2 regions of the Noviherbaspirillum sp. genome follow, and region 1 is predicted to be linked to the other one. Evidence: predicted binding sites of a transcription regulator. Region 1 holds the regulator's gene; the other holds the start of a gene.
The links. The regulator LexA, encoded in region 1, represses DNA repair genes until DNA is damaged. The targets are predictions, from matches to a motif close to ACTGTATNNNNATACAGT.
Positions count from the first base shown of each region.

Region 2: recA (recombinase RecA) is a predicted target of LexA. The motif match lies at 12,702-12,719, and genes of this name have one in related genera.

Region 1 is NZ_DAIUCO010000082.1:348-15,182, forward strand. Features, by position in the region: gene V7080_RS11505 (PhoH family protein) at 157-1,812, shown strand; gene V7080_RS11510 (inorganic phosphate transporter) at 1,908-2,915, opposite strand; gene V7080_RS11515 (DUF47 domain-containing protein) at 3,043-3,669, opposite strand; gene V7080_RS11520 (replicative DNA helicase) at 3,757-5,142, opposite strand; gene rplI (50S ribosomal protein L9) at 5,301-5,753, opposite strand; gene rpsR (30S ribosomal protein S18) at 5,780-6,064, opposite strand; gene priB (primosomal replication protein N) at 6,088-6,381, opposite strand; gene rpsF (30S ribosomal protein S6) at 6,409-6,777, opposite strand; gene lexA (transcriptional repressor LexA) at 7,014-7,676, shown strand; gene V7080_RS11550 (RNA methyltransferase) at 7,694-8,470, opposite strand; gene V7080_RS11555 (inositol monophosphatase family protein) at 8,590-9,384, shown strand; gene V7080_RS11560 (DEAD/DEAH box helicase) at 9,582-10,925, shown strand; gene mutS (DNA mismatch repair protein MutS) at 11,240-13,852, shown strand; gene V7080_RS11570 (hypothetical protein) at 13,854-14,792, shown strand; gene V7080_RS11575 (FKBP-type peptidyl-prolyl cis-trans isomerase) at 14,829-14,835, opposite strand, start outside.
Region 2 is NZ_DAIUCO010000020.1:5,061-19,895, reverse strand. Features, by position in the region: gene pcnB (polynucleotide adenylyltransferase PcnB) at 1-952, opposite strand, end outside; gene V7080_RS04110 (HAD family hydrolase) at 945-1,616, opposite strand; gene hda (DnaA regulatory inactivator Hda) at 1,613-2,299, opposite strand; gene purM (phosphoribosylformylglycinamidine cyclo-ligase) at 2,502-3,545, shown strand; gene V7080_RS04095 (peptidase) at 3,719-4,600, opposite strand; gene V7080_RS04090 (transglutaminase family protein) at 4,686-5,498, opposite strand; gene V7080_RS04085 (alpha-E domain-containing protein) at 5,506-6,456, opposite strand; gene V7080_RS04080 (circularly permuted type 2 ATP-grasp protein) at 6,471-7,886, opposite strand; gene V7080_RS04075 (sodium:solute symporter family protein) at 7,965-10,001, opposite strand; gene V7080_RS04070 (DUF4212 domain-containing protein) at 9,991-10,278, opposite strand; gene V7080_RS04065 (sensor histidine kinase) at 10,280-11,842, opposite strand; gene V7080_RS04060 (response regulator transcription factor) at 11,851-12,564, opposite strand; gene recA (recombinase RecA) at 12,809-13,855, shown strand; gene recX (recombination regulator RecX) at 13,959-14,414, shown strand; gene V7080_RS04045 (DUF2889 domain-containing protein) at 14,640-14,835, shown strand, end outside.

The sequences.
Region 1 (14,835 bases):
GTATGGCACCCTCCAGAACGGCTTTTTTGTTTTTCAAGCCTGTCCTTCTGCGTTTCATTTCATCCCTCCTGTCGTGTTTCACATCTTCCCGTCTGTGTCTCACCCCGCTGGTTATCTCAAGTTGTACGTCCCGAAATTTTTCATATTGAGGTCCTGATGCCACTGCCCAAAATACCGACCAAACCCGCAGTACTGCTCTCCCCTAGCGACTATCCCAAGGCAGAAAAAGGCAAATCCGTCAAACCCGTCATGAGCCTCGTCGAATCGGCTCCGCAAGAAGCAGAAGCCGCGCCGAAAGCGCGCGCCAAGACCACCGAAAAAACCATCGCCACAAAACAGCGTGCCACGCCGAAGACGGTCGACAGCGTGATCAAGTCGAGCGCCAGCCGCGTCGCCGACAAGATGGGCGTGACCAAGATGTTTGTGCTGGATACCAATGTGCTGATGCACGACCCCACCTCCCTGTTCCGCTTCGAGGAACATGACGTCTATCTGCCAATGATGACGCTGGAGGAACTCGACAACCATAAGAAAGGCATGTCCGAGGTTGCAAGGAATGCGCGCCAGGTATCCCGTTCGCTCGATGCCCTGGTTGCGGATGTCGGCGAACACGATATCGAAGACGGCATTCTTTTATCCAAGCTCGGCAATAAGGATGCGAAAGGCCGCCTTTTCTTTCAGACCAAATTGCAGAACACCACATTGCCGGAAGGGCTGCCGATCGGCAAGGCAGACAATCAGATCCTTGGCGTAGTACGGGCCCTGGGCGAACAGTTTCCCGGCCGTCCGATCGTTCTGGTGTCGAAGGACATCAATATGCGCATCAAGGCGCGTGCGATGGGCTTGCCGGCGGAAGAGTATTTCAATGACCATGTCCTTGAAGATACCGACCTGCTGTATTCGGGCATTCTGCAGTTGCCGGATGACTTCTGGAACCGCCACGGCAAGGGCATGGAATCCTGGCAAGAAAACAAGAACGGCACCGGCTATACGTTCTACCGGCTGACCGGTCCGGCGGTGCCTTCGTTCCTGGTCAATCAGTTCGTCCACCTCGAGCCCAACAACGGCGAAGCGCCGTTCTACGGTCAGGTTAAGCAAATTAACGGCAAGACGGCTGTGTTGCAGACTCTGCGTGACTACACGCATGCGAAGAACAGTGTCTGGGGAATTACCGCGCGTAACCGTGAGCAGAATTTCGCATTGAATCTGCTAATGAATCCGGAATGCGATTTCGTTACCCTTCTGGGACAGGCGGGTACCGGGAAAACTTTACTTGCGCTGGCCGCGGGCCTCGCCCAAGTATTGGAAACCAAGCTGTACAACGAAATCATCGTCACGCGTGTCACCGTACCTGTCGGTGAAGACATCGGCTTCCTGCCCGGCACGGAAGAGGAAAAGATGTCCCCATGGATGGGCGCCTTCGATGACAACCTGGAAGTGCTTAATAAATCCGACACCGACGGTGGCGAATGGGGACGTGCGGCGACGCAGGACCTGATCCGCTCGCGAATCAAAATCAAGTCACTCAACTTCATGCGTGGCCGGACCTTCGTCAATAAGTTCCTGATCATTGACGAGGCGCAAAACCTGACGCCGAAACAGATCAAGACGCTTGTGACACGTGCAGGCCCTGGCACGAAGATCATCTGTCTCGGCAATATCGCGCAGATCGATACGCCATACCTGACAGAAGGTTCGAGCGGCCTGACTTACGTGGTCGATCGATTCAAGGGCTGGTCACATAGCGGCCATGTCACGCTGGCGCGCGGTGAGCGTTCGCGCCTGGCCGATCATGCCAGCGAGGTGCTTTGACGGACGAGTAACTGGCTTGAGCCGGTGAAACGAAAAAGCCTGCATTTCGATGCAGGCTTTTTTGTTGGTTGGCTCTCGTGGCTGTAGAGTATGTCTTAAAACAACTGTGTACCGATCCACCATGACACCGCTGCAATGAATGCCGATGCAGGAATGGTCAGCACCCATGCCCAGACGATATTACCTGCGACGCCCCACCGCACCGCCGACATTTTCCTGGATGAACCGACGCCGACAATTGCACCCGTGATCGTATGGGTTGTCGATACCGGAATACCCAACCCGGTGGCGAGGAACAAGGTAATCGCACCACCTGTCTCTGCACAAAAACCACCAACCGGCTTGAGTTTCGTGATCTTTTGTCCCATCGTCTTCACGATTCGCCAGCCTCCGAACAATGTGCCGAGCCCGATAGCCGCGTAGCAACTGATAATCACCCACCAAGGCAGCGCCGAGTCCGCGGTGCTATATCCGGCGGCAATCAACAGCATCCAGATGATGCCCATGGTCTTCTGCGCATCGTTACCGCCATGGCCGAGGCTGTACATCGACGCCGACACCAGCTGCATGCGGCGAAACCATTTGTCCACCTTGCGCGGCGTGGACCGGACAAAAATCCATGACACCAGCACCATCATTATCGAGCCGAAGATAAAGCCGAGAAGCGGCGACAGCACGATGAAGGAAATGGTTTTGAGCAAGCCCGACGCAATCAAAGCACCGGTGCCTGCCTTCGCGACAGCGGCGCCGACCAAACCGCCGATCAATGCGTGGGACGACGACGAAGGAATACCGTAGTACCACGTGACCACGTTCCAGAAAATTGCGCCGACCAGCGCGCCGAACACGACATAGTGATCGACGAAAGCCGGATCGACGGTTCCCTTTCCGACTGTCGTTGCCACCTTGAGCTGGAAAAAGAAAATGGCGATTACGTTGAAGAATGCCGCCATCGCCACTGCCGTCTGGGGCTTGAGAACACCGGTGGAAACGACGGTTGCAATTGCGTTGGCCGCGTCATGAAAACCGTTCATGAAGTCGAATATCAGGGCCAATGCGATCAGAAAGCCAAGCGTGTAGATACTGATCTCGAGGGTGTTCATGAGTAATGTCTTATTCTGATTTGAGTCTTACAAATTCACAATGTGCGGACCTCCCGGCCAATAACCTCCATTGATATCACTGTCAATGGCCGCTCCGCATCACGTCTGCGCTACCTGTTCAGACACATCACGCATTTTCCACGATGATGCCTTCAATAATGTTGGCAACGTCCTCGCAACGATCGGTCACGGTCTCGAGAATTTCGTAAATCGCTTTCAGCTTGATCAGGTTGCGCACGTCCGGTTCGTCCCGGAACAGTTTCGACATGGCTGCACGCATCACATGGTCGGCATCCGATTCCAGGCGATCGATCTCCTCGCAGATGAGCAGGATCTGGCTGGAGTTGTCCATATTGCTCAGAAGCGAGACCGCGGCTTTTACCTTCTCAGTACATCCAAGGCAGAGCTCCGCCAGCCGCTTGGCTTCAGGCGTGATTGCCTTGATGTCATATAGGGAAATAGTCTGGGCGGCATCTTCAAGCAAGTCCAGGATGTCATCCATGCGCGTGATCAACTGGTGGATGTCGTCACGGTCCAACGGCGTGATGAATGTCTTGTGCAACATGTCCAGCGTGGTGTGGGTCACCTTGTCCGCCTGTTTTTCGATGCCCTCGATTGCATGCACTCGATTTTCCAGGTCGTCGAAGTTTGTCATCAATGCGACCATTTCCTTGGCCCCTTTGACGCAAAGGTCGGCGTGCTGAACAAACAGGTCAAAAAATTTGCCCTCGGTGGGCATTAAACGTCCAAACATGGAAGCACTCTCTTAGTTGATATATGTCTTTAATCCGCGACTGTTCTCCGCTCAGGCATCCATTGTCGGAAGCCGGACTAACGATCGCTATTCGCCGCCGAAAATTGCCTGGCCGCCGGTGTAATTATCGAATTTCGTGTATTGGCCGAGGAATGTCAGGCGCACAGTGCCGATCGGGCCGTTACGCTGCTTACCGATAATGATTTCGGCTGTGCCTTTGTCCTGCGAATCCGGGTTGTAGACTTCGTCCCGGTAAATAAACAGAATCACGTCGGCATCTTGCTCGATAGCGCCCGACTCCCGCAAATCCGACATCACCGGACGCTTGTTGGGCCGCTGTTCAAGGGAGCGGTTCAGCTGTGACAATGCGATAACCGGGCAATGAAGTTCTTTCGCCAAGCCCTTCAGGTTTCGTGAAATTTCCGAAATTTCGGTCGCACGGTTTTCACCAGCGGAATTGGCGGACATCAGCTGCAGGTAGTCAATGATGATCAGGCCGAGCTTGCCGCACTGGCGTGACAGTCGTCGCGAGCGCGCGCGCAATTCGATCGAGCTCAGAGCCGGGGTCTCGTCGATATACAACTGGGCATCGTTCATCTTCTGAATCGCATGCGTCAGCCGCGGCCAGTCTTCATCAACCAATCGCCCGGTCCGCAACCGGTGCTGATCGAGACGCCCCACCGAGCCGAGCATGCGCATGGCCAACTGAGTGCCGCCCATCTCCATGGAGAACACGGCGACCGGCAAACCACTTTCGATGGCGACATTCTCGCCAATGTTGATGGAGAAGGCCGTCTTACCCATCGACGGACGACCGGCAACGATGACCAGGTCACCCGGCTGAAGCCCGGAGGTCATGCGATCCAGATCGGCGAATCCGGTCGGCACGCCGGTGATTTCGTTCTGATTGTCGCGGTTGTAAAGCTCGTCGATGCGTTCGACTACCTGCGTCAACAGCGGCTGGATTTCCTGGAAACCCTGGGCACCTCGTGCCCCCTCTTCCGCGATGGCAAATATCTTTGATTCCGCTTCATCCAGCAACTGTTTGACTTCCTTGCCTTGCGGGTTGAAAGCCTGTCCGGAAATTTCATCCGAAACCGTGATCAGCTTGCGTAGAACGCCGCGGTCACGAACGATCTCAGCATAGCGACGGATGTTGGCTGCGGATGGCGTATTTTGCGCTAGCGCGTTCAGATACGATAAACCGCCGACTTCTTCTGCCTTGCCCGAACTGGCAAGTGCCTCAAACACGGTGATAACGTCCGCCGGCTTGGTATTGTTGATTAGTTTGACGATGTGTTGAAAAATAATACGGTGATCGTATCGGTAAAAATCGTCATCGCGCACAAAGTCGGCGATGCGGTCCCACGCGGCGTTATCCAGCAGCAGCCCACCGAGAACGGACTGTTCTGCCTCGATGGAATGCGGCGGTACACGAAGGGATTCAAGTTGCGGATCGGCGCGGTTGTTCATGGCGCGAATTATACCTGCTCGCCCTACTGCCAAGAGTTGGAAGGGGCGGAATATTGAAGAGTTTTTCTGACCTGCAACATTGGAAATATTTTGCAGAAGGTCAACAAAAAAGCCGGGAAATCCCGGCTTCTTTGCATTTGCTACTGAACTGCAAGTGATTAAGCCTGCTCGCCAACCACCGAGATCGTAACGTCAACAACCACATCCGTGTGAAGAGCAACTGACACGCCATGATCGCCCACAACCTTCAATGGGCCCTGCGGCATACGGATCTGCGCCTTCTCAACCGGGAAGCCTTGCTTAGTCAGCGCTTCAGCGATGTCGTAGTTGGTTACTGAGCCGAACAAACGCCCGTCAACGCCGGCCTTTTGTGAAACTTTGACCGACAGGCCGTTCAGCTTTTCGCCTTGAGCTTGCGCAGCTGCAAGTTTCTCGCCTGCGACTTTTTCGAGATCGGCGCGCTTTGCCTCGAATTCCGCAACTGCAGCCGCCGTCGCACGGCGGGCCATACGCTTAGGAATAAGAAAGTTGCGGGCGTAACCGTCCTTGACACGGACCACTTCACCGAGATTGCCGAGATTAACGACTTTTTCCAACAGAATGACTTGCATGTTTTTCTCCTAATTCAAGCCGTTAATTACGCGTTGTGCAGATCGGTGTACGGCAGCAGCGCAAGGTAGCGAGCGCGCTTGATGGCCGTATCGACTTGACGCTGATAATGCGCCTTGGTGCCTGTCAGGCGTGCCGGCATGATCTTGCCGTTTTCCTGAACGAAGTCCTTCAGCGTATCAACGTCCTTGTAATCCACTTGTTCCACGTGCGCTGCGGTGAAACGGCAGAATTTTTTGCGCTTGAACAGCGGGTTTTGCTGCTGGCGCTTTTGCTTGAGCTTGCTTTTATCGAATTTTTTACCGAATGCCATGATTGGCTCCTGTATCTAGTGATCTATGTGATTGCCTCGAAATCGGCAATATGGAATACGAGACTTTTGCTGTTGCGGTTTTTGCGTGCAAGGAAGCCGGTGAACCGAAAAGGTTTGCCTAGTTCCGCCTGGTTGAACCGTCCGGAGATTTCGCCTGCTGCCAGCGCAGAAATCTCAAACGTCACCGAGCGGGGTACACCCGCTTCAACCTGTTCCGAATCGTGCAGCAGTTTTGCCGACACGATCGGGATGCCTGCCGGGGTGTAGCGCAATACATCGCGCTCGGCAATAGTGGCAACCAGGCAAAGCTGATTCACGCTCCCCAAACCGCAATACGCCGCGAATTAAGCAGCCGGCGCCTCGGCTCGCTGAGTCTTGACAGCATCTTCCTTCTGCACGGCCTTCATCATCGGCGAAGGTGCAGTTTCGGCCTTCTTCATCTTGACTGTCAGATGACGCAGAACGGCGTCATTGAACTTGAATCCGGTTTCGATTTCAGCCAGCGTTTCGCTGTCGCATTCGATATTGAGGCAAACATAGTGGGCCTTGGCCAGCTTCTGGATCATGTAAGCCATCTGGCGACGGCCCCAGTCTTCAACGCGATGCACTTTGCCGCCGCGTGTGGTCACAATACCTTTGTAGCGCTCGATCATTGCGGGCACTTGCTCGCTTTGATCAGGATGCACGATAAATACGATTTCATAATGACGCATGTAATCTCCTTAGGACAGATTGAATAATCGCCCACCCCGGCGTCAAGACGAGTGTGGGAAGAGGAAAGCCGGCGATGATAACCTGAAATCCGGTAAATTTCAATGCATTCAATGCCTTATATAACGCAAACGCTCCGATTCTCAATGAAATTGCGAAGTTGCTTGCAAAGCGGTGTGTACTGTATAAAAATACAGGCTGTCATTACAAACAGCGCTTCCAGGAAGCCAATACGGCCATGCTTAAACTTACTGCACGCCAAGAACAGATCTTGAATCTCATCAGGGAAGCCATCGACAATACCGGTTTCCCACCTACCCGTGCCGAGATTGCCGCTGAACTCGGCTTTCGTTCTGCCAATGCCGCTGAAGAACATTTGCAGGCGTTGGCGCGCAAAGGGGCAATCGAAATTTCACCCGGCACTTCGCGCGGAATCCGCCTGCTCGACATGGCGACAGGCGAGGCACCAAAGCGCGGCGGCCAGCAGATGTCCCTTCCCCATGCTTCACTGATGCAACTGAGTTTGCCGCTAATCGGCCGGGTGGCTGCAGGATCTCCGATCCTGGCACAAGAGCATGTCGAAGCAACATATGCAGTGGATCCTTCACTATTCCCTGCCAAGCCGGATTACTTGCTCAAGGTACGCGGCCTGTCGATGCGCGATATCGGAATCATGGACGGTGACCTGCTGGCGGTCAAAAAGGCGGATTCCGCCAAGAATGGCCAGATCGTCGTCGCACGACTCGGGGATGAGGTCACGGTGAAGCGCTACAAGAAAACCGGATCGCTGATCGAGTTGCTGCCTGAAAATCCTGACTTCAAGCCAATTCGGGTTGCATCCGGTCAAGAAGATTTTGCTCTCGAAGGCCTTGCGGTTGGTTTGTTACGAGCTTGGGGCTAATGGCTTTTACAATCGCCTTACCGCGGCCGCGTTCGCAAAATCTGTGTAGCGATGCCGCGGATGATGTTGACTTCTTCCGTTTCCAGCTGCGTTCTCGAAAATAGACGCTTCAGCCTCGGCATCAGTTTTTTCGGATTATCCGGATCCAGGAAATCGATCGCAATGAGTGCCTCTTCAAGGTGTGCATACATTCCATCTATTTGCGCAATGTTGGCCGCTTGACCATGAAAGCCAATAGGTGAGGACGCTAAAACAGGATACCCGCCGGTATCAGTTCCGATATCAGCCATGCTGCATTCATACGCCAGCACCTGCACCGCCTGAGCAAGATTCAATGAGGAATATGCCGGATTCGCCGGAATGTTGATCAAAGCATTGCATTTTTCAACAACGCCATTCGGCAATCCGTAGCGCTCATTGCCAAACACGAGGGCGGCCTGCAATCCTGATTCGACAGTTAATTGACTGGCAAGCATGCGCGGCGTCAGAACTGGCGGCGAGAATTCACGCAGCCTGGCGCTCAAGGCCGCCGCAAAATTGCACCCGTCCAACGCCTCTTCGATCGACCCGACAACCTTCGCGGCGCTCAGCACATCCGACGCGCCACTTGCAAATGCGATGGCCTCCTCGTGTTCCGCAACATCGGCGAAGCGCGGATTGACCAATACGAGGCGGGAAAACCCCATTGTCTTTATCGCCCGGGCAGCGGCGCCGACATTGCCTGGGTGACTGGTTTCAACCAGCACGAAGCGCAGCCGGTCGGACAGATCGGTACTAGTTTGAGTCAGGTTCATTTAAAATAGCGTTATCTGCGGTCGGGGGCACACGCCTTCGTTGCCGCTTCGCTCATTAATCGATATATGCGGTTCCGTGCGGCAGAAGGCTACGGTGCCGCCATTTTAACGGAACCTCTATGCATCCCATGCTCAATACGGCGGTCAAGGCAGCCCGCCGTGCCGCTTCGATCATCAATCGCGCCTCCTTCGACATAGACCGTATCAAGGTGACCCAGAAAGGGCACAATGATTTCGTGACGGAAGTGGACCAAGCGGCAGAGCAGGCGATCATCGACGTCCTCAAAACAGCCTATCCGGATCATGCGATCCTTGCCGAAGAAACCGGCGCATCGAGCAATCTCCATGATGAAAACGACAATGTCTGGATTATCGATCCGCTTGACGGCACTACGAATTTCATCCACGGCTTCCCGCAATACTGCGTATCGATTGCGCTTCAGCAGCGCGGCATCATTACACAGGCAGTGATCTTCGATCCGACCCGCAACGACCTGTTCACGGCAACAAAGGGCAGCGGCGCCTATCTCAATGAGAAGCGCATTCGCGTCAGTCGCCGCGACAAGATGGCGGATGCATTGCTTGGTACCGGATTTCCATTCCGGAATGGTGACGGATTGGAGGAGTACATCAAGATGTTTCGGATCATGACGGAGAAGTGCGCGGGCCTGCGCCGTCCTGGGGCTGCTGCCCTGGATCTTGCCTACGTCGCGGCAGGCAGGCTCGATGGATTCTTCGAGCGCGGCCTTCAGCCTTGGGACATGGCGGCGGGTTCCCTGCTCGTCACCGAAGCCGGCGGCATCGTCGGAACATTCGCCGGAGAATCCGACTACCTTTACAAGAACGAAGTGATTGCAGCGACACCCAAGGTGTTCGCGCAAATGGTGAATGTTTTGTCTCAATTCAAGAAGTAAACTGCCCGCTTCACAACTGCCCGGCTTGCCGCGTCCATCCCACGAAGCGGCGGAGACCGGGCGCTGTTATACTTCGCGCACGCGGCATTGCAAACCAGTCCCCTGCCGCTGTCTATCCGACCTTCCGCATCCTAACCCGTTTGCCTGCGACTGGCGCCTCTAGTGGCGACAGGCCGATACTTCCTGATTGAGTTTTCATGTCTTTTACCCAGCTCGGCTTGTCCGACGATATCGTTCGCGCTGTCAGCGAACAAGGCTATACCATTCCCACACCAATTCAGACCCAGGCCATTCCTGCCGTTCTGGCGGGCGGCGATCTGCTCGCCGGCGCACAGACCGGAACCGGCAAGACCGCAGGATTTACCCTGCCCATCCTGCAGCGCCTGGCAGCGAAATCCATCAACCCGGCAGCGGCCCGCCGTCCGATACGTGCATTAATCCTTACGCCGACACGCGAGCTTGCCGCGCAAGTCGAAGAAAGCGTGCGTGTTTATGGCAAGTATCTGAAATTGAACTCCGCCGTGATATTCGGCGGTGTCGGCATCAATCCTCAAATAACGCTGCTGAAACGCGGCGTCGATATTCTTGTGGCGACACCGGGCCGTTTGCTGGACCACATGCAGCAAGGCACCGTGGACCTGTCGCAGATCGAGATCCTTGTTCTCGATGAAGCTGATCGCATGCTCGACATGGGATTTATCCGCGACATCAAAAAAGTGCTCGCCGCCCTGCCGAAGCAGCGCCAGAATCTGCTGTTTTCCGCGACGTTTTCAGACGAGATCAAGGCCCTTGCCGATGGTTTGCTGAATGCGCCGGCAATGATTGAAGTGGCGCGCCGCAATTCAACGGTTGAAGTGATTGCACAAAAGGTGCACCCGGTGGACCGCAACCGCAAGCATCCACTGCTCAGTCACCTGATCAAGACGCAGCAATGGTCACAAGTACTGGTATTCACCCGCACCAAGCACGGCGCGAACAAACTGGTGGAGCAACTCGGCAAGGAAAGCATTTCGGCGCTGGCCATCCATGGCAACAAAAGCCAGGCCGCCCGTACGCGCGCATTGTCGGAATTCAAGGATGGCAGTCTGCAGGTGCTGGTCGCTACCGACATTGCCGCACGAGGGATCGATATCGATCAGTTGCCCCACGTGGTCAACTACGATCTGCCGAACGTGCCTGAAGATTATGTGCACCGGATCGGCCGTACCGGCCGTGCAGGAGCGACCGGCGAAGCGGTATCGTTGGTCTGCGTCGATGAACATGGATTGCTGAAGGATATCGAGAAGCTGATCAAGCGAACACTGCCGCAGGAAGTCGTGGCCGGATTCGAGCCGGATCCGAATGCAACACCGCAACCGATACAACTGCGTAGCGGCAACGGTGGCGGCGGAAGACGGCCGCAGCAGCAGAAAGCGCCGGCAAATTCATCCCGCAACGGCCATGGCGGCGCAAAGCCGGCCGGCCCGTCAAAGACCGGCGCCAGTAACCGGCCGGGTGGTAAAACCGCGCCGCCCCATCGATCCGGCGGGCGCGGGCGCTAACAGCCCGGCAGTCGCAGGCGCAACAGGGAACGCGGAAGTGGTCCTTCGCGCCTGGGGCCAATGAAATGAACTCCTGCCGCCATAGTGCGTGCAGAAGTTCATTGTTCCCTCTTCCTTGAATTCCAGCCTACCGCCCCACCATCGCAGAGGGACATGTGCTCCATGAATGACTGCGCCGGTTAAAATGGCAGATTATTCAATACGCCTTCAAAAGGGTTGGAATGGCTTCAAAACCAGTTCTCTTGCCGGATCAAACCGATACTGCCGGTGATGCTCAGCCGCGCTATCAGGAGCCAATCGAGAAGCACACGCCGATGATGCAGCAGTACTTGCGCATCAAGGCCGATCACCCATCCACGCTGCTGTTTTATCGCATGGGCGATTTTTATGAATTGTTTTTCGACGACGCCGAGAAAGCGGCACGACTGCTCGGCATTACACTGACGCAGCGAGGCGCATCCAACGGTTCTCCCATCAAGATGGCAGGCGTACCGTTTCATTCGGCCGAACAATATCTCGCGAAGCTGGTTCGGTACGGCGAGTCGGTAGCGATCTGCGAACAAATCGGCGATCCGGCGACCAGCAAGGGGCCGGTAGAACGAAAAGTGATTCGGGTAATCACCCCGGGCACTTTGACCGATGCCGACCTGTTGCCGGAAAAATCGGAACGGCCTTTGCTGGCGATTTACCCGGTGTCCAACCGAAAGGCAATGACTCTCGGCCTCGCCTGGCTATCGATGGCCAGCGGCGCGCTCAAGCTGATGGAAATTTCCGGCGATGCCAGGTCGGTGGATGATCGTGTCAAGCAGGAACTGGAGCGCATCGCACCGGCGGAAGTACTGATTGCCGATGATGCCCAAGCCATGGAAAAGCATATCGTGACGGGTAAAGTGACAGCCGTTCCAGGCTGGCACTTCGATATGCGCAGCGGCGAGACGGCGCTGTGCGAACAGCTATCCGCCGCGAGCCTGTCCGGATTCGGCGCCGATCAGATGAGCGCCGCGATCGGCGCCGGTGGCGCCCTCCTCCGCTACGCGCAATCAACCCAGGGAAAAGGACTGCAGCATGTCCGAACCCTTTCCGTCGAATCCGAAAACGAATTCATTGGTCTCGATGCGGCGACCCGGCGCAACCTGGAACTGACCGAAACCATTCGCGGCCAGGACGGCTCCCAAACATCGCCAACCCTGTTTTCCCAGCTGGACCACTGCCGCACGGCCATGGGGTCCCGCTTGCTGCGGAATTGGCTGCATCATGCCCGCCGTGACCAAGCGATTGCCAAGGCGCGCCAGGCAGCGATCAATGCACTCATGCGCACGGATGCGTCCGCCAGTTTGTCGGCCACGCTGGCGCAGGTGCCGGACATTGAACGCATCACTACCCGCGTCGCCCTCCTTTCGGCCAGGCCACGCGACCTGGCAGGCCTGCGAGGCGGACTGCAGCAATTGCCGTCTCTGCGCGACTGCGTGGAAATCTGCAACAAGGATGCGGATGCTTCTTTGCTCGCAGCGTTGCAGCAGGCACTGGCGACGCCGCATGATTGCCTGGACCTGATTGAACGGGCGATTGCGCCGGAACCTGCGGCGATGGTGCGCGACGGTGGCGTGATTGCGCGGGGCTTCGATGCGGAGCTGGATGAGCTGCGCGGCCTGTCGGAAAACGCGGGACAGTTCCTGGTGGAGCTGGAAGGCCGGGAGCGCGCCAGGACGGGAATTGCGAACCTTCGGGTGGAATACAACAAGGTACACGGTTTCTACATCGAAGTGACCCATGGCCAGACAGCCAAGGTGCCGGACGACTATCGCCGGCGCCAGACGCTGAAAAATGCGGAGCGCTACATCACGCCCGAGCTGAAGGCGTTCGAGGACAAAGCCTTGTCGGCCCAGGAGCGCGCACTGACACGCGAAAAGTTTTTGTACGAAAAGCTCCTCAACGACCTCGCGCCGCATATCAGCATTCTGCAGGACATCGCCGCCGCGATGGCGCAACTCGATACGCTGGTTGCCCTCGCCGTCCACGCCATGCGCAATAACTGGTGTCCGCCCAGCCTGGTTTCCGAACCGGCACTCATCATCGAACAGGGTCGCCATCCGGTAGTTGAGAATCAGATCGAGCGTTTTATCGCAAATGATTGCAGGCTTGACCAGGAACGCAAGCTGCTGCTCATCACCGGACCAAACATGGGCGGCAAGTCGACTTATATGCGGCAGGTGGCATTGATCACTTTGCTGGCTTATGTCGGGAGTTTCGTGCCCGCCGCCAGCGCGACCATCGGGCCGATCGACCGTATCTTCACGCGCATCGGCGCAGCCGACGACCTTGCCGGCGGGCGATCAACCTTCATGGTCGAGATGACCGAATCCGCAGCCATCCTCAATGGCGCGACTTCGCAATCCCTCGTGCTGATGGATGAAGTCGGGCGCGGCACGTCCACTTTCGACGGCCTTGCATTGGCGTGGGCGATTGCCCGGCACCTGATAGAAAACACCCGCAGCTATACACTTTTCGCGACCCACTATTTCGAGCTGACGCAACTTCCGGAAACGCATCCGACCGCCGCCAATGTGCACCTGTCCGCGGTGGAGCACAGGGACAAGATCGTGTTCCTGCACGCGGTGCAGCCGGGCCCGGCATCGCAGAGCTACGGTCTGCAAGTGGCCCAGCTTGCCGGCGTGCCGCAATCGGTCATTCGGGCCGCTCGCAAGCATCTTGCCGCGCTCGAAGCGCAATCGGTACAGGCCACGCCGCAGTTCGACCTGTTTGCCAGCAGCATGCAGTCGACCGAGCCGGCGGATGACGAACCAGCGACGCAGGATGGTGTCTCGGAACTGGCACAAGCCTTGTCGGACATCGATCCTGATGCCCTGTCGCCAAGGGAAGCGCTGGACGCACTCTATCGCCTCAAGAGCCTCGCCAAAAATCAATAAGATGAAAGCGCACTTCTTGTTCGGGCTTTTTGCATGCAGCGTATCCCTGTGGATCGGTCCGGCCGCTGCAACGGACACATTTAGCTTCGGCGTTGTTGCGCATCCCGATCGGACGATGACGGAGGAAACCGATTTGCGGGAGGCGATCAGCGAATCCGATGCCGACAATCTCGCATTCGTAGTCGCGAATGGCATCAAGGCATCGGAAGAGCCCTGCAGCGACGAACTGTATCAGCGACGCAAAGCGCTTTTGGACAGCGCCAAGAATGGCGTGATCGTATCGCTCGCAGGGAGTGATTGGACAGGCTGCAGGCATGCAAATGGCCGGTCAGCTGCCATAGGCAGGCTGAACCGGCTGAGGGAATTATTCTTCACTGATGAATTTTCGCTCGGCGGCTCGCGCCTTCCGCTGGTTCGTCAGTCAGCAACGGCGAAATTCCGCAACTATGGAGAAAATGCACGCTGGGAAGTGAATGGAATCCTGTTCGCCACGGTGAATGCACCCGAAAACAATAACCACTTTTTGCTTGATGCAGGGCGCAATAGTGAATTCGAGGATCGCGTCGTTGCAAATCGCGAGTGGCTGCATAGGGTATTTACCTATGCCTCGCTTCGGAAAATGGATGGCGTGGTGCTATTCAGCAGCGGAAATCCGTTCGCGCCAGTCAATCGCGGGCCGGCTAAACACGATGGCTTTGCGGAATTGCGCAAGCAAATCCTTACGCACAGCACCAGATTTCAGGGAAAGACACTGCTCATTCACGGCCACAGTGGCGTGCCCAAAAAAATCAAGCCGAGCATTCGGTGGCGCGGCGATCTCGGGGTGCTGGAAGCCGGGGTGCCATGGACCAAAGTGAATGTCGATCCGACAGAGGCAGCGCTTTTCATCGTCAGCAAATCAACCAGCCGAATGAAATCCGCCATGCCTGCAGGCCAATAGCAGAAGCGGCGGTAGGCCGCTTCCATTCCGCAGGTTTTAATGA
Region 2 (14,835 bases), on a different contig from region 1:
GATAGGCATGCCACTTCTCCAGCACCTGGTGCCAGAGCAGCGCGGCGAAAAGGAAGCCAGGCGATACCGGTTTGCCTTCCTGTACCCGCTGGTCGGTGCCGGCCAATGCCAGCCGAACGAATTTTTCGCCCAGCGGCTGCTCCAGCACGACATCGAGCAGCGGCAGCAAGCCATGATGCAGACCTTCTTTGCGCAGCTGTTGCAGGCATGCCAGCGCATGGCCGCTCATCAGCAGCTTGAGCATTTCATCGAACACGCGCGCTGCCGGCACGTTGTTGATCAGCGGCGCCATCACCTGGATCGGCTCTCTCGTGGCCGGATCGATGTTGAAATTCAGCTTGGCCGCGAAACGCACCACGCGCAGAAGCCGCACCGGGTCTTCCCGATAGCGCGCTTCCGGCACGCCGATGATCCTGAGCGTCCTGTTGCGGATGTCGGGAATGCCGTTGTGATAATCCAGCACGGTCTGGCTGGCCGGATCGTAGTACATCGCATTGATGGTGAAATCGCGCCGGATGGCGTCTTCATGCTGCTCGCCAAAGGTATTGTCGCGCAGCACGCGTCCGTGTTCGTCCTTCAGCGCACCCTCGGAGGAGGCGCCGCGAAAGGTCGTGACCTCGATGATCTCCTGACCGAACATCACATGGACGATCTGGAACCGCCGTCCGATGATGAAGGCACGCCGGAACAGGCGCTTGACCTGTTCGGGTGTGGCGTTGGTCGCCACGTCGAAATCCTTGGGTTTCACGCCCAGCAGAAGGTCACGGACCGCGCCGCCGACAACGAACGCCTTGAATCCTGCTTCCTGCAGGGTTTGCGTCACGCGCACCGCATTCGGCGAAAGAAGCTGCGGATCGATACCATGCTCCTTCGGCCCGAGTTGCACTGGCTTGTTGGGGCTATCCGCTTTTGATTTGACGCCCAATATGCGCCGGATAAACTTTTTAATCATCGAATAGATTCAGGATAGGCCAGCCATGCGCTTCGGCATGCGCTTTCAGCAGTGCGTTGGGGTTGGTCGCGACAGGGTCTGTGACGACCGACAGCAAGGGAATGTCGTTCTGGGAATCGCTGTAGAAAAAGCTGCGGTCGAAACTTTGCAGGCTTTTGTCCATCGTCGCCAGCCATTGCTGCGCGTGGACGATTTTACCCGGACCGGAAGTGGGCACGCCGCGCAGTTTGCCGGTGATCTGCCCGTCGGGTGTCAGCTCCGGTTCGGCTGCAATCAGGTTGTCCACGCCCAGTGCCCTGGCGATCGGTGCGGTGACGAAGCGATTGGTGGCGGTGATGATGGCGATGAGGTCGCCGGCCTCACGATGGCGCTTCAGCAGATTCAGCGCTGCAGGCCGGATCGCAGGCTCGATGACCTCCTGCATGTACTGCCGGTGCCAGGCATCGAGTTGGTCCCCGGGAAAGCTTGCCAGTGTGCCGAGCGCGAATTCGAGATATTCGACCGGGTCAAGCGTGCCCGCCTCATATTGCGCGTAGAAAACTGCATTGCGTTCGGCGTAGGTAACCGAATTGACGGCGCCGATGCGCACCAGGAATTGTCCCCACTCGTAGTCCGAATCAAGCGGCAGCAGGGTGTGGTCGAGATCAAATAAAGCGATATTCATTCTGTCTTCGGCTCGCCCTCGCGCTGCAGCAGGCTGCGCAGGAGCGGCAGGGTAATCGGTCGTTGGGTTTCCAGCGAATAGCGGTCGAGCGCATCGAGCATGGCGGAAAGCGAGCGCATATCCCGGCGGAAATGGGTGATCAGATAGGGTAACACGCCCGCGGACACCGCCATCCCGCGTGTCTGTGCCGCATGAGTGAGGGCGGCGATCTTTTCCTCGTCGGTCAGGCCGTGGAGCTGGTAAATCAGGCCCCATCCCAGGCGGGTCCGCAAATCTTCCCTCAATGCCAGCGCAGCGGGTGGCGCAGCACCTGCCGCGACCAGCAGGCCGCCGTTTTCACGCACCTGGTTGAACAGCGCGAATGCGTCGATTTGTGCAGCCGGCAACAGGCGTTCGCAATCGTCGATCAGGTAAACCGGTGTTTCCTGGGAATATTGCCATGCTTCCTGAGCGCTGTCGGCGGGGATATAACGCGCCTTCGTGGCCGCGGCCAGCGCATGCAGTAGATGGGATTTGCCGGCGCCGGATTCCCCCCAGAGATAAACGAAGCGCTCATGGGGCATGTCGGCGGCATGGTTCGCGAACTGGCGCAGCAACTGCAGCAGCTCGCGGTTCTGTCCAGCTACAAAATTATCAAGGGTCTGCGGTTTCTCCGCGCCCAGGTCCAGCACCATTTGCCTCATGATTGATGAGGAATGCGGACAGGAATGAGGTTCGCCTGGAAATACCGCATTGCCACCGGCCCGTGCGCGGTCCGTGAAACGGCCTGTTTTTGTTCTGGACTGAAAGAAAATGACATGTATTCGCAGGGCGGACGGATCGGTTTGTTAGAATAGCGGTTCGTTTTGGCGTCAGCCGCCTATTTTACCGCCTAGTAACCACATCATGAGTTCTTCTTCAAAGGTTTCCCTCTCTTATCGAGATGCCGGCGTCGATATCGATGCCGGAGACGCACTGGTCGAGGCGATCAAGCCGTTCGCCAAACGCACGATGCGCGAAGGCGTACTGGGCGGCATCGGCGGATTCGGAGCCCTGTTCGAAATTAGCAAAAAATACAAGGAGCCCGTGCTGGTTTCCGGTACGGACGGCGTAGGAACAAAGCTCAAGCTCGCTTTTCACCTCAACAAGCACGACACCGTCGGCATCGACCTTGTCGGGATGAGCGTCAATGACATCCTGGTGCAGGGTGCCGAACCCCTGTTTTTCCTCGATTACTTCGCATGCGGCAAACTGGACGTGCCGTCTGCCACTGATGTCATCAAGGGCATCGCGAAGGGCTGTGAACTGGCCGGCTGCGCATTGATTGGCGGCGAGACTGCCGAAATGCCAAGCATGTATCCGGACGGAGAATATGATCTCGCCGGTTTCGCGGTCGGTGCAGTGGAAAAATCGAAGATCATCGATGGCAGCAAGATCGTGCCCGGCGACGTGGTCCTCGGCCTTGCGTCCTCCGGTGCGCATTCGAATGGCTATTCGCTCGTCCGCAAGATCATCTCGGTCGCCCAGCCCGACCTGAACGCGGATTTCCACGGTCGCCGCCTTGCGGATGTCCTGATGGAGCCGACACACATCTACGTCAAGCCGCTGCTTGCCCTGATCGAGGCAATGGAAGTCAAGGGCATGGCGCACATCACCGGCGGCGGGCTGGTCGAAAATGTGCCGCGCGTACTGCAAGGTAATTTGACTGCGGTCCTGCATCGTGACGCGTGGACCATGCCGCCGCTCTTCGGCTGGCTGCAGCAGCACGGCGGCGTGGCGGATGCGGAAATGCACCGCGTGTTCAATTGCGGAATCGGCATGGTGGTGATTGTGGCAAAGGAAAACGCCGACGCCGCCATGGCGCAATTGAAAGCGGCGGGCGAAAGCGTCAGCCGGATTGGCGAGATCCGCGAGCGCCAGGGCAACGAGGCGCAAACCGTCGTGATCTGATTTCGTCCGGTTAAACAAAAACCGCTGCATGGAGCAATCCTGCAGCGGTTTTTGTTTGGCTATACCGTTGTGTTACGGTTCCGACACCGCCTGCTATGCAAGCTGTCGCCGCGAGGCGCCTTGTTCTTGAAGGAGAAAGGAACGCCGCGGTGGTGACTTGTCATGCAGCACGGTTAATGCTGCCGATTGCTGCCCGGTTGCTGTGCCAGTGTTTGCGGTGCGGCGGGGGCAACAGTGGTCGCGGCGCCCGCCGGCGGCAGTACCCGGATCGGCTGACTGCGGGAGTTCGCGGCCGACAAAGTGTTCACATCGGCATCCGCTTCCGGCGCCGCATCCCAGACCGGGTCGGCAATTCCTTCGAATACCGCCTTGAGTTGCTGTCCCCAGGTGTTTCGGATCATCTGGAAATACTTGTTTTTTTCATCAATAGTGACAAAGCGCGTGACGGCAAGCTGATCGGTTTCATAGATCAGCAGGTCAAGCGGCAGGCCGACCGAGATGTTCGAGCGCAGTGTCGAGTCCATTGAGATCAGCGCGCATTTCGCCGCCTCGTTCAGGGAGGTGGACGGGTTGACGACACGGTCGATGATCGGCTTGCCGTACTTTGCCTCGCCGATCTGGAAGTAGCTGGTTTCGCTATGCGCCTCGATGAAATTGCCGGGCGCATAGATCTGGAAAAGACGGCAGCGCTCACCCTTGATCTGGCCGCCGAAAATGATATTCAGATTGAAATCGATGCCGAACTTCTCAAGTGTGTGTGCATCCCGCTTGTGAACGGTACGCACCGCTTCACCGATGATCTGTGCCGCTTCGTACATCGACTCGGCCGTCCAGATGCTTTTGCCGCCGGGGCCGTTTTCTTCGGTAATGAGTTGGCGCACCGATTGCGAAATCGACAGGTTGCCGGCGGTCATCAACACCATCATCCGGTCGCCGGGATTTTCGAACACGGTCATTTTGCGGAAGGTGCCGACGTGGTCGACACCCGCATTTGTGCGCGAATCGGAGAGAAAAACCAGGCCTGCATCGAGGCGCATGGCGACACAATAAGTCATGATCGCGAAGTAGGAGGCGCAAAACCCGGATTTTACAGGAAGCGTACTGTGCTCATGCGTATTGGAAATACTTCGACAACATGTTTCAGCTTGCTGTGCTGATCGGCAACACATCCACTTCAACGGTCAGGGATTCGACGCCGCCGCCATGCCGCACGCCGCGGATGGGTGCGGCCGAGTCATAGTCGCGGCCGATTGCAAGCCGGCACAGCGAATCACCTGCAAATTGAGCATGGGTGACATCGACGCTCACCCAACCGGAGAAGCCGGGCTCGTCGACCCAGACATCGACCCAGGCATGGCTTTCCGCATGCGCCGTGTTCTGCGGATCGATGTAGCCGGAGACATACCGCGCAGGGATGCCTTGTACGTGGCAGCAGGCGAGAAACAGGTGCGCGTAATCCTGGCAGACGCCCTGGCCGAGATCGAGCGCATCCGCAGCGGTGCTGGTGACGGCGGTTGCACCGGTGCGGTAATCGACCGTGCCACGGATGGCTTCCGCAAGGGTGATCAGCGCATTGCTGCCTGCGCCTTGCGGCAGGTAACGCATCGCAAAGTCGGCAACGGCAGGCGTGGCTTCAGTAAGCCGGGTCGGCACGGTGAATACCAGCGGTGACAGCGTCGTGTCCGCTGTCAGTCTTCCGCGGTCGAGCGGCCTGACATCGACGACGCCCTGGACGACGATGCGCACTTCGTTATGGGTGCCGTTGATGGTGAGCATATGGCTGAGATTGCCGAACGCATCGATGAATTCATGCCGCTGCCCCGGCGTGGAAATGTGCCAGGACAGCGTGCGCTGATGCGCTTCCCTGCGCGGTGACAGGCGCAGTTGCTGGATCGTGTACGACAGCGGAGCTGTGTAACGGTAGGCCGTTTCATGGCGTATGGAGAGTTGCATAGTGCCTTTATGCCGCCAGCGGAACCAGGAAGTTGCGACTGACGCGGTTGCCGAGCTCGTAGATGCGCTCCAGGAACTGGGTCAGGTAGTCATGCAGACCGCCCGCCAGGATTTCGTCGATGGTGCTGAATGTCAATTCGGCATGGAGTTTTCCGGCGAATCGCTCGGTATCCGACGATACATCATTGCGGATGTTCTTGAGATTTGCCACGACTTCTTCCATGCAGGCGAGCAGCGACCGCGGCATGTCGGGCCGCAGCATCAGCAGTTCCGCCACGCGTTCCGGCGAGATAACGTCACGATACACCTTCCGATAGATCTCGAATGCCGACACCGAACGCAGGATCGCCGCCCAGTAATAAAAATCGATCTCGATGTCCTCGTCCTCGGAAGCGTCTTCGGTCGCGCTGTGAAACTTGACGTCCAGAATACGGGCCGTATTGTCCGCGCGTTCGAGGAAGGTGCCGAGGCGAATGAAATAGAAGGCCTCATCCTTCAGCATCGTGCCGATGGTGACGCCGCGGGAGAGATGCGAGCGGTACTTCACCCACTCGAAGAACTGGCTCGGGTCCCGCTCCAGCAACCGGCCGCTGAGGCGGCTCTGCATGTCGAGCCAGGTGGTGTTCTGGGTTTCCCATACCTCCGTCGTCAGCGTGCCGCGCACTGCGCGCGCGTTCTCGCGTGCCTGGGTCAGGCAGGAAGCGATGGATGACGGGTTCTGCGGATCGCGCACCATGAAATCCAGCACGTCCCTTGCGGTCAGCAAGCCATACTTTTCGTCAAACGCCTCATTCAATTCCGATATGCCGAGCATGGCGCGCCATCCCTTTTCGGCTGCTTCGGCGGACTGCGGCATCATGGCCGTCTGCACATTCACATCCAGCATGCGTGCGGTATTTTCGGCACGCTCGGTATAACGGGCCATCCAGTAAAGGTGATCGGCGGTGCGGCTCAACATGTGGTTTCTCCCTTTTATTTTTCGAGCACCCAGGTATCTTTAGTGCCCCCGCCTTGCGAAGAGTTCACGACCAGCGAACCTTCCTTCAGCGCGACCCGCGTCAGTCCGCCGGGGACCATGGAAATCGTTTCGCCGGAGAGTACAAAAGGGCGAAGGTCGATATGCCTTGGCGCAATGCCCGATTCGACGTAAGTGGGGCAGGCGGACAGGGCGAGAGTGGGCTGCGCGATATAGTTGTCCGGCCTGGCCATCACGCGCTGGCGAAAGTTTTCAATCTCCTCCTTGGTCGAGGCCGGGCCGACCAGCATGCCGTAGCCACCCGCGCCGTGGACTTCCTTCACGACCAGTTCCGGCAAATGCGCCAGCGTATATTCCAGGTCCGCCTTCTTGCGGCACTGGTAGGTCGGCACGTTGTTGAGGATGGGTGCTTCGGACAGGTAGAAACGGATCATGTCCGGCACATACGGATATATCGATTTGTCGTCCGCGACGCCGGTGCCGATGGCATTGGCAAGCGTGACGCGGCCGGCGCGATACACCGACAGCAGGCCCGGTACGCCGAGCGACGAATCGGGGCGGAACGCCAGAGGGTCAAGGAAATCGTCGTCGATGCGCCGATAGATGACATCGACGCGTTTCGGGCCTCGGGTCGTGCGCATGTAGACCGCATTGTCGTTGACGAACAGGTCGCTGCCTTCCACCAGTTCCACGCCCATCTGTTGCGCCAGGAACGCATGTTCGAAGTAGGCGGAGTTGTACATGCCCGGCGTCATGACCACCACCGTCGGATCAATGATGCCCACCGGCGCGACCGACCTCAGGTTGTCCAGCAGCATATCGGGATAATGCGCAACCGGCGCTACCTTGTAACGGGCAAACAGTTCCGGGAACAGCCGCATCATCATCTTGCGGTCTTCCAGCATGTAGGACACGCCGGACGGCACCCGCAGATTGTCTTCCAGCACGTAGAACTCGCCCTTGCCAGCCCGGACGATATCGACCCCGGCAATGTGGGCATAGATGTCGGACGCGACCGAAATTCCCTGCATCTCCGGGCGATACTGTGCATTCTTGAAAATCTGTTCCGCCGGAATCACGCCTGCCTTGACGATATTCTGGTCATGGTAGATGTCGTGAATGAACATGTTGAGCGCTTTGACCCGCTGCACCAGCCCGGTTTCGAGCTGCTCCCATTCATTGGCGGGAATGATGCGGGAGATGATGTCGAACGGGATCAGGCGTTCGGTCCCGGCATCGTTGCCGTACACGGCGAACGTAATGCCCACGCGCCGGAAAATCAGGTCCGCTTCGGCACGCTTGCGGGCAATGGTTTCGGGAGATTGTTCAGAAAGCCAGGCTTCGAATTCACGGTAATGCTCGCGGACGGTGGCGGCGCCATCGAGGTACATCTCATCATAGAAATCGGCCATAGCTTCGAAATAAATTGATCTTGGAAAGGTGGTTATCAAGAAATATGCCAGATCGAGATGCACTGATGCTGTGCATGATCAAGGCGTGCGTATGCGCTCTACCAGTGCGTTGGATCGTTCATCCGGCGGCGCCGTCAGGAGACTGACGACCACCATCGCCAGGATGCCGGCAGGCACGCCGAAGATACCCGCGGACACCGGCGCGATATGAAACCATTGGCCGTTTGCCGATCCGCCGAGTGTCGGATGGGTATGCGCCATGTAGTAAATACATACCGCCAGTCCGGTCAGCATGCCAGCTATTGCACCTTGTTGGTTCGCCCGCTTCCAGAAAACGCCCAATACCAGTGCCGGGAACAACATCGAGGCGGCCAGGGAGAACGCGGTGCCGACCATGGATAGAATGTTTCCAGGCTTCAGCGATGCGGCGTAGGCGGCAACCAATGCGACCACGAGGAGCAGCAATTTCGATATGGTGACGCGTTTTTGGCTGGATGCCTTCGGATCGACCACTTTGTAGTAGGTGTCATGTGACAGCGCATTCGAGATCGCCAGGAGCAGTCCATCCGCCGTTGATAGCGCAGCAGCCAATCCGCCTGCCGCGATGAGGCCGGATATGACATAGGGCAGGCCACCGATCTCGGGCGTGGCCAGCACGACCATGTCGCCGTCGATGAAGATTTCCGCCAGTTGCACGACGCCATCCTTGTTGATGTCGGCAATGGCGATCAGCGGATTAACCTTGTCCACGCCGGCCCAGTACGACACCCACGCCGGCAAGGACGAAAAATCCGTTCCCACCAGGGACGTGTACAGATCGTACTTCACCAGTACCGCAAGGGCGGGGATGGTGGTGTACACCAGCATGATGAAAAAAAGCGTCCAGAACACCGATGACCGCGTTTCCTGGACCGACGGTGTCGTATAAAAGCGTGCCAGCAAGTGCGGCAGGCCGGCCGTGCCCATCATCAGGCAAAACACCAGCGCCAGGAAATTGTTGCGCTTGATATCGGAGGCCGCCTCGCTTTCGGCGGCGAACGGCATGGTGTGGGCAACGATGGGCATGGAATGGGTGAGGTTGCTGTTCCGGGCGTCAGTCCATCGTCGTCTTGCCTCCTCGACGCTTCTCGGATAGTTGGCCAGCGCCCGGGCGGCGGCCTTGATTTCGATCAGCGACGCGTTGCTTCTGCGAAGATCATCCAGGTAGCGCTGTGCGGCGATCCGTCCCTGTTCCCAGGATCTGGGCAGTTCCTTCAACCTGGTGTCGTACTCGTCGGCGCGCTGCTTGAACACGGCCCGGATCTCATGCTCTCTCGGGTCGTCGTTGAGCGCTTTTTCCCGATCGCTCAGCTTGGAGAGCGCTGAGCCATAGGCGATCTGGGGTACCGGCATCCCGGTATGTTTGACCGAGAGCCACACGACCGGAATCATGTAGGCAATGAGAATGATGATGTACTGCGCGATCTGGGTCCAGGTAATCGCCCGCATGCCGCCGAGAAAGGAACATACGAGGATGCTTGCCAGGCCAAGGAAGATGCCGACCGAAAAATCGATGCCGGTGAACCTCGAGGTAATCAGTCCCACGCCATAGATCTGTGCCACCACGTAGGTAAAGGAAACGATGATGGTCGCCGAAACGCCCAGCAGGCGCACCAGGTTTCCGTTGCCGCGACCCGCATAGCGCGCCGCCAGGAAATCCGGGATCGTGTACTGGCCGAATTTGCGCAAGTAGGGAGCGATCAGCAGCGCGGCGAGGCAGAAGCCGCCGGTCCAGCCCAGGATATAGGCGAGGCCGTCGAAGCCGTACAGGTACAGGCCGCCTGCAAGGCTGATGAAACTCGCTGCCGATATCCAGTCGGCGGCGGTCGCGATGCCGTTGAAGAAAGCGGGTACGCGGCGACCGGCCACATAATATTCGGATACCTCCGATGTCCGGCTGATAACCCCGATGCCGGCATACAGCACGATTGTGGAGAATAGGAACAGATAGCCGATCCAGACGCGGGGAAATCCTTCCTTTTCAAGGATCGCGACCGATAAAAGAAACAGGATGAAGCCGAATGTGTAGAGTCCGTAGTAGCGGCAGAGCTGCCTGAAGAATGCCTTATTTGCCATTGTCGCTCGCATCTTTCAGCATCTTGTCCAGGTACGGCATGCGCCACGCATAGACGCCGACCAGCAAGACGTAAATGAATATCGTCCCTTGCGCGGCCATGTAGTAGGAAAACGACCAGCCGAAGAGAGAGATATCCGAAAGTTCACGCGCGAAGAAAATGACGCTGAATGTCACTGTGAACCAGATCGATAACAGCACCACGGTTATTCGCCGCGTCCGAACCCAATACGCTTTGCGAGCGGCCAGTTGTGGAACGATGGAAGGGCGGGTCTCCATATCAGCCTATATCCTCGATGACGTCCGGGCGCTGTTCGCTGCGCAGGGAAAGCCTGAACAGGCAGCCCGGGAATTTCGGGTCATGGCTGCGCGGATTATTGAAGATATCCACGGTGGCGCCATGCTGCTGCGCGATCTCGCGCACAATCGATAGGCCAAGACCGCTGCCTTCGGCCTGGTTGCCGAGAATGCGATAAAAGCGTTCGAACACATGCGCCCGCTCGGCATAGGGAATGCCCGGGCCGGTATCCTCAACTTCCAGGGTTGCGATACCACCCCCTTCTCCGGAACCCACCCTGACGGTGACGCTGCCGCCGGCAGGCGTGTACCGAAGCGCGTTGTCGATCAGATTGCTGAGCAATTCACGCAAGGTAAGCGGATTGCCGAGCACCATCACCGGGTAGCCCGGCTGTTCGAAGCCGAGGTCGATTCGATGCGTGAAGGATGCCTGAACCCAATCCTGCACGACATTGCGCGCCAGTTCGGACAACTCCAGCGGCACGAAAGGTTTCGCTTCCGGCGTCTGGTTCTCCGCCCGTGCGAGCGCCAGCAACTGGTTCACCAGCCGCGTTGCCGATTCCGAACTCTTGGAAAGCTGTTCGAGCGAGCGGTGGACCTCATCGTAATTGGTCTGCCGCAGCGCCAGCTCTGACTGCATGCGCATGCCGGCCAGCGGCGTCTTCATCTGATGGGCTGCATCGGCGATGAAGCGCTTCTGCATCTGGATTGTTTGTGAAAGCCTTTCGAGCATGTCGTTCAGCGAGCTGACCAGCGGACTGATCTCTTCCGGTACCTGTCGCGAGTCGATCGGGCTCAGGTCGTCGGGGCGGCGTTCGCGGATGTGCCGCTGCAGCTCTGCCAGCGGTGACAGGCCGCGGCTGAGGGCGAACCAGACCAGTGCCAACGCGATCGGGAGAATGATGAATTGCGGCAGGATCACGCCCTTGATGATTTCGTTCGCATGTTCAACGCGCTTGTCGAGGGTTTCACCAACCTGCACCAACGCCAGGTCGGATTCCGTCTCCGCTTTGCCGTTGCCGCTGCCGCGCGGCTTCAGGTCGATGTAGGTGTACGCGATGCGTACGTCGTTGCCGCGCATGACATCGTTGCGGAAGACCACCGAGCCGGGCAGGGGTTTTTCCTCTTCCGGTGGCGGCATGGGCATATCGCGGTCGCCGTCGATATACTCGCCGCGCTTGCCGATGATCTGAAAATAGATATTGTCCACGTCGTCGGCACGCAGAAGGTCGCGGGATGTGTTGGGCAACAAAGCCACCACTTTGCCGTTTACCTCCTTTACCTGCTGCGCCAGCACGGTAACGGTATCGTCGAGCGCATGGTCGAACGGGTAATTTGCGATGGATTTTGCGACGAGATACGTGATGGCGATGCTCATCGGCCAAAGCAGGAGCAGCGGAACCAGCATCCAGTCGAGAATCTCGCCGAACAGCGAGCGCTGGATCCGCTCCTCCAGTTCTTGCTCGGCCGGATCGAACGGGTCGGCCAGCGTGCCGGCATCGCTTGCGACAGGAACCGTCGCCTGCATGGAGTCGCCATCGCTCATCGTCGCGCTCAGGCCGGGGGGATTGCCTGCTGGCTCTGTTGCTGCGCCTGGCTGTCGGCGAACTTCTCAAGGCAATATCCGAGACCGCGGACGGTTGCAATGCGAACGCCCCCGGTTTCAATCTTTTTACGGAGGCGATGAACGTACACTTCGATTGCATTGTTGCTGACTTCTTCGCCCCATTCGCACAAATGGTCGACCAGTTGTTCCTTCGACACCAGTCGCCCGGTACGCTGCAACAGTACTTCAAGCAGGCCGAGTTCGCGTGCGGACAAATCCAGCATTTGTTCGTGCATGTACGCGATGCGGCCGACTTGATCATAGGAAAGCGGGCCGTGCTTGATGACAGTCGGGCCGCCGCCTGCACCACGCCTGGTCAGTGCACGGACTCGGGCTTCCAGCTCGGACAAGGCAAAGGGCTTCGGCATGTAATCATCCGCGCCCAAGTCGAGCCCTTTGACCCGCTGTTCGATCGAATCGCTGGCGGTCAGGATCAGGACAGGAAGACGAGAATTGCGCGCCCTGAGGCGCCGTAATACTTCCAGTCCGGCCATCTTGGGCAGCCCAAGATCGAGGATAAGCAAATCGAAATCCTGGGTGGACAGGGCCGTGTCGGCTTCCACGCCATTTTTCACGCAATCGGTCGCATAACCGGACTGGCGCAATGAGCGTGTCAGACCATCGGCGAGTACACTGTCGTCTTCCGCAAGCAGGATGCGCATGTTGGCGTAAAGCAATCGAATTAAACTGAGTCTAGTCTATTGTGTTTCATTCATGCCAGCAAGGCAGAAAGAGATGCCGGTACTGTTCAGCTTAGTAAACTTTTCTCGCAAATCGAGAATCTTTGCTTGCATAAATCACTGTTTTTTTATACAGTATTGGTTGTGACGAAAACCGTAGATACGCTAAATTTGCATCGCTTCTGGTTTACGTCTTCCTCTATCCAACCGTCGAAAGAAGGCACTCATGGACGACAAAAAATCCGCCCTTAACTCGGACAAAAGCAAGGCGCTGTCCGCGGCATTGGCACAAATCGAAAAGCAGTTCGGCAAGGGTTCGGTAATGCGCATGGTCGACGGCGCGGTGGCCGAAGAAGTGCAAGTTGTATCCACCGGGTCGCTCGGTCTGGATATTGCGCTGGGCGTCGGTGGCCTGCCGCGCGGACGGGTCGTTGAAATCTATGGTCCTGAATCGTCGGGTAAGACGACCCTGACATTGCAGGCTATCGCGGAAATGCAAAAGCTGGGCGGCACATGCGCGTTTATCGATGCGGAACACGCGCTTGACGTGGTATACGCACAAAAACTCGGCGTCAACTTGTCCGACTTGTTGATCTCCCAGCCGGACACCGGCGAACAAGCCCTCGAAATCACTGATGCGCTGGTGCGCTCGGGCAGCGTCGACATGGTGGTGATCGACTCTGTTGCGGCACTAACCCCGCGCGCCGAAATCGAAGGTGACATGGGCGATTCCCTGCCAGGTTTGCAGGCGCGTTTGATGTCGCAGGCATTGCGCAAGCTGACCGGCAGCATCAACAGAACAAACACCCTGGTGATCTTCATTAACCAGATCCGCATGAAAATCGGTGTGATGTTCGGTAACCCCGAGACTACAACCGGCGGCAATGCATTAAAGTTTTACGCATCCGTGCGTCTGGACATTCGTCGCACCGGCTCGATCAAGTCTGGCGACGAAGTGATCGGCAATGAAACAAAGGTCAAGGTCGTCAAGAACAAGGTTGCACCTCCCTTCAGAGAGGCACACTTTGATATTCTTTATGGCGAAGGCACGTCGCGGGAAGGTGAGATCCTCGACTTGGGATCGGAAGCGAAGATCGTCGAAAAATCCGGTGCGTGGTACAGCTATAACGGCGAGCGGATCGGACAAGGTAAGGATAATGCCCGTACCTATTTAAAAGAGCATCCGGAACTCGCACGCGAAATCGAGAACAAGGTTCGCGCATCGCTTGGCGTCCGGGAGTTGGCTGCAACGGCCAATCAGGCATCTGAATAACTTTTTGAATCCTTTACCGGCGCATCGCCCCTAGAATGCACCGAAGCTGCTTCAAGCATTAACGATTACTTCACGTGAGAAGGGCTCGTGTTTTCGGAAAACCATGGCAAAACTGCAAATGAGTCTGAAAGCGCGAGCCCTGAAGTATTTATCGGCACGGGAACATAGTCGCTTCGAACTGTCACGTAAGCTGGCGCGCTATGCGCAGGAAGGCGATGACATAGAAGCCTTGCTGGACAATCTCGAAGCAGCCAAGTTGCTTTCCGAAGCGCGCTTCTCCGAATCTCTCATTCATCGCCGCGCCAATCGCTTCGGCAACAGCCGTATTCTTTCCGAGTTGCAGAGCCACGGGATAGAAGCGGATGCCCTCGCTGATATCAAGTCGGATCTCGCTGAAAGCGAAGTCGCCCGAGCGCTGGAAGTCTGGCGCAAAAAATTCAACTCACCACCCGTAGATCCCACGGAACGCGCAAAGCAAATACGTTTTCTGCAGCAGCGCGGGTTTTCCCTCACCTCCATCCAGCGTGCCATGCGTCATGCAGGCGAAAGCTCGGATTAATTCGTGCGCTCGTGGTTCTCCACCCACTCCGTTTTGTCATAGTGCAAGCAAATCGTCGCACCTCCAAATGTACCAGCCAGAAATTATTGGTGTGGTTTTAAGCTTTCGACCTGTGCTACACTTCGATGGTTTTTGCAGCGCCGCATGAGCGGCTGTTGCCGTAGAAACTGCGGCAGCGACTCGCAAATGCGGCTTTTTGTTGCCACACCACAGGCATTGGCCGTTATGCCCCTACCTCCGTCGAATTCCCGCCGTGCTCTCAAGCACACTCGCGCAATCCAGGTCGATGCGTTCGCTCGCGACGATGGATTGTGGGATCTTGACGCTCACATTACCGATATCAAAACACGCGAATCCAGGCTCGCATCCGGAGTCAGGCCCGCAGGCGCGCCCGTACACGACCTCTGGCTGCGATTGACCA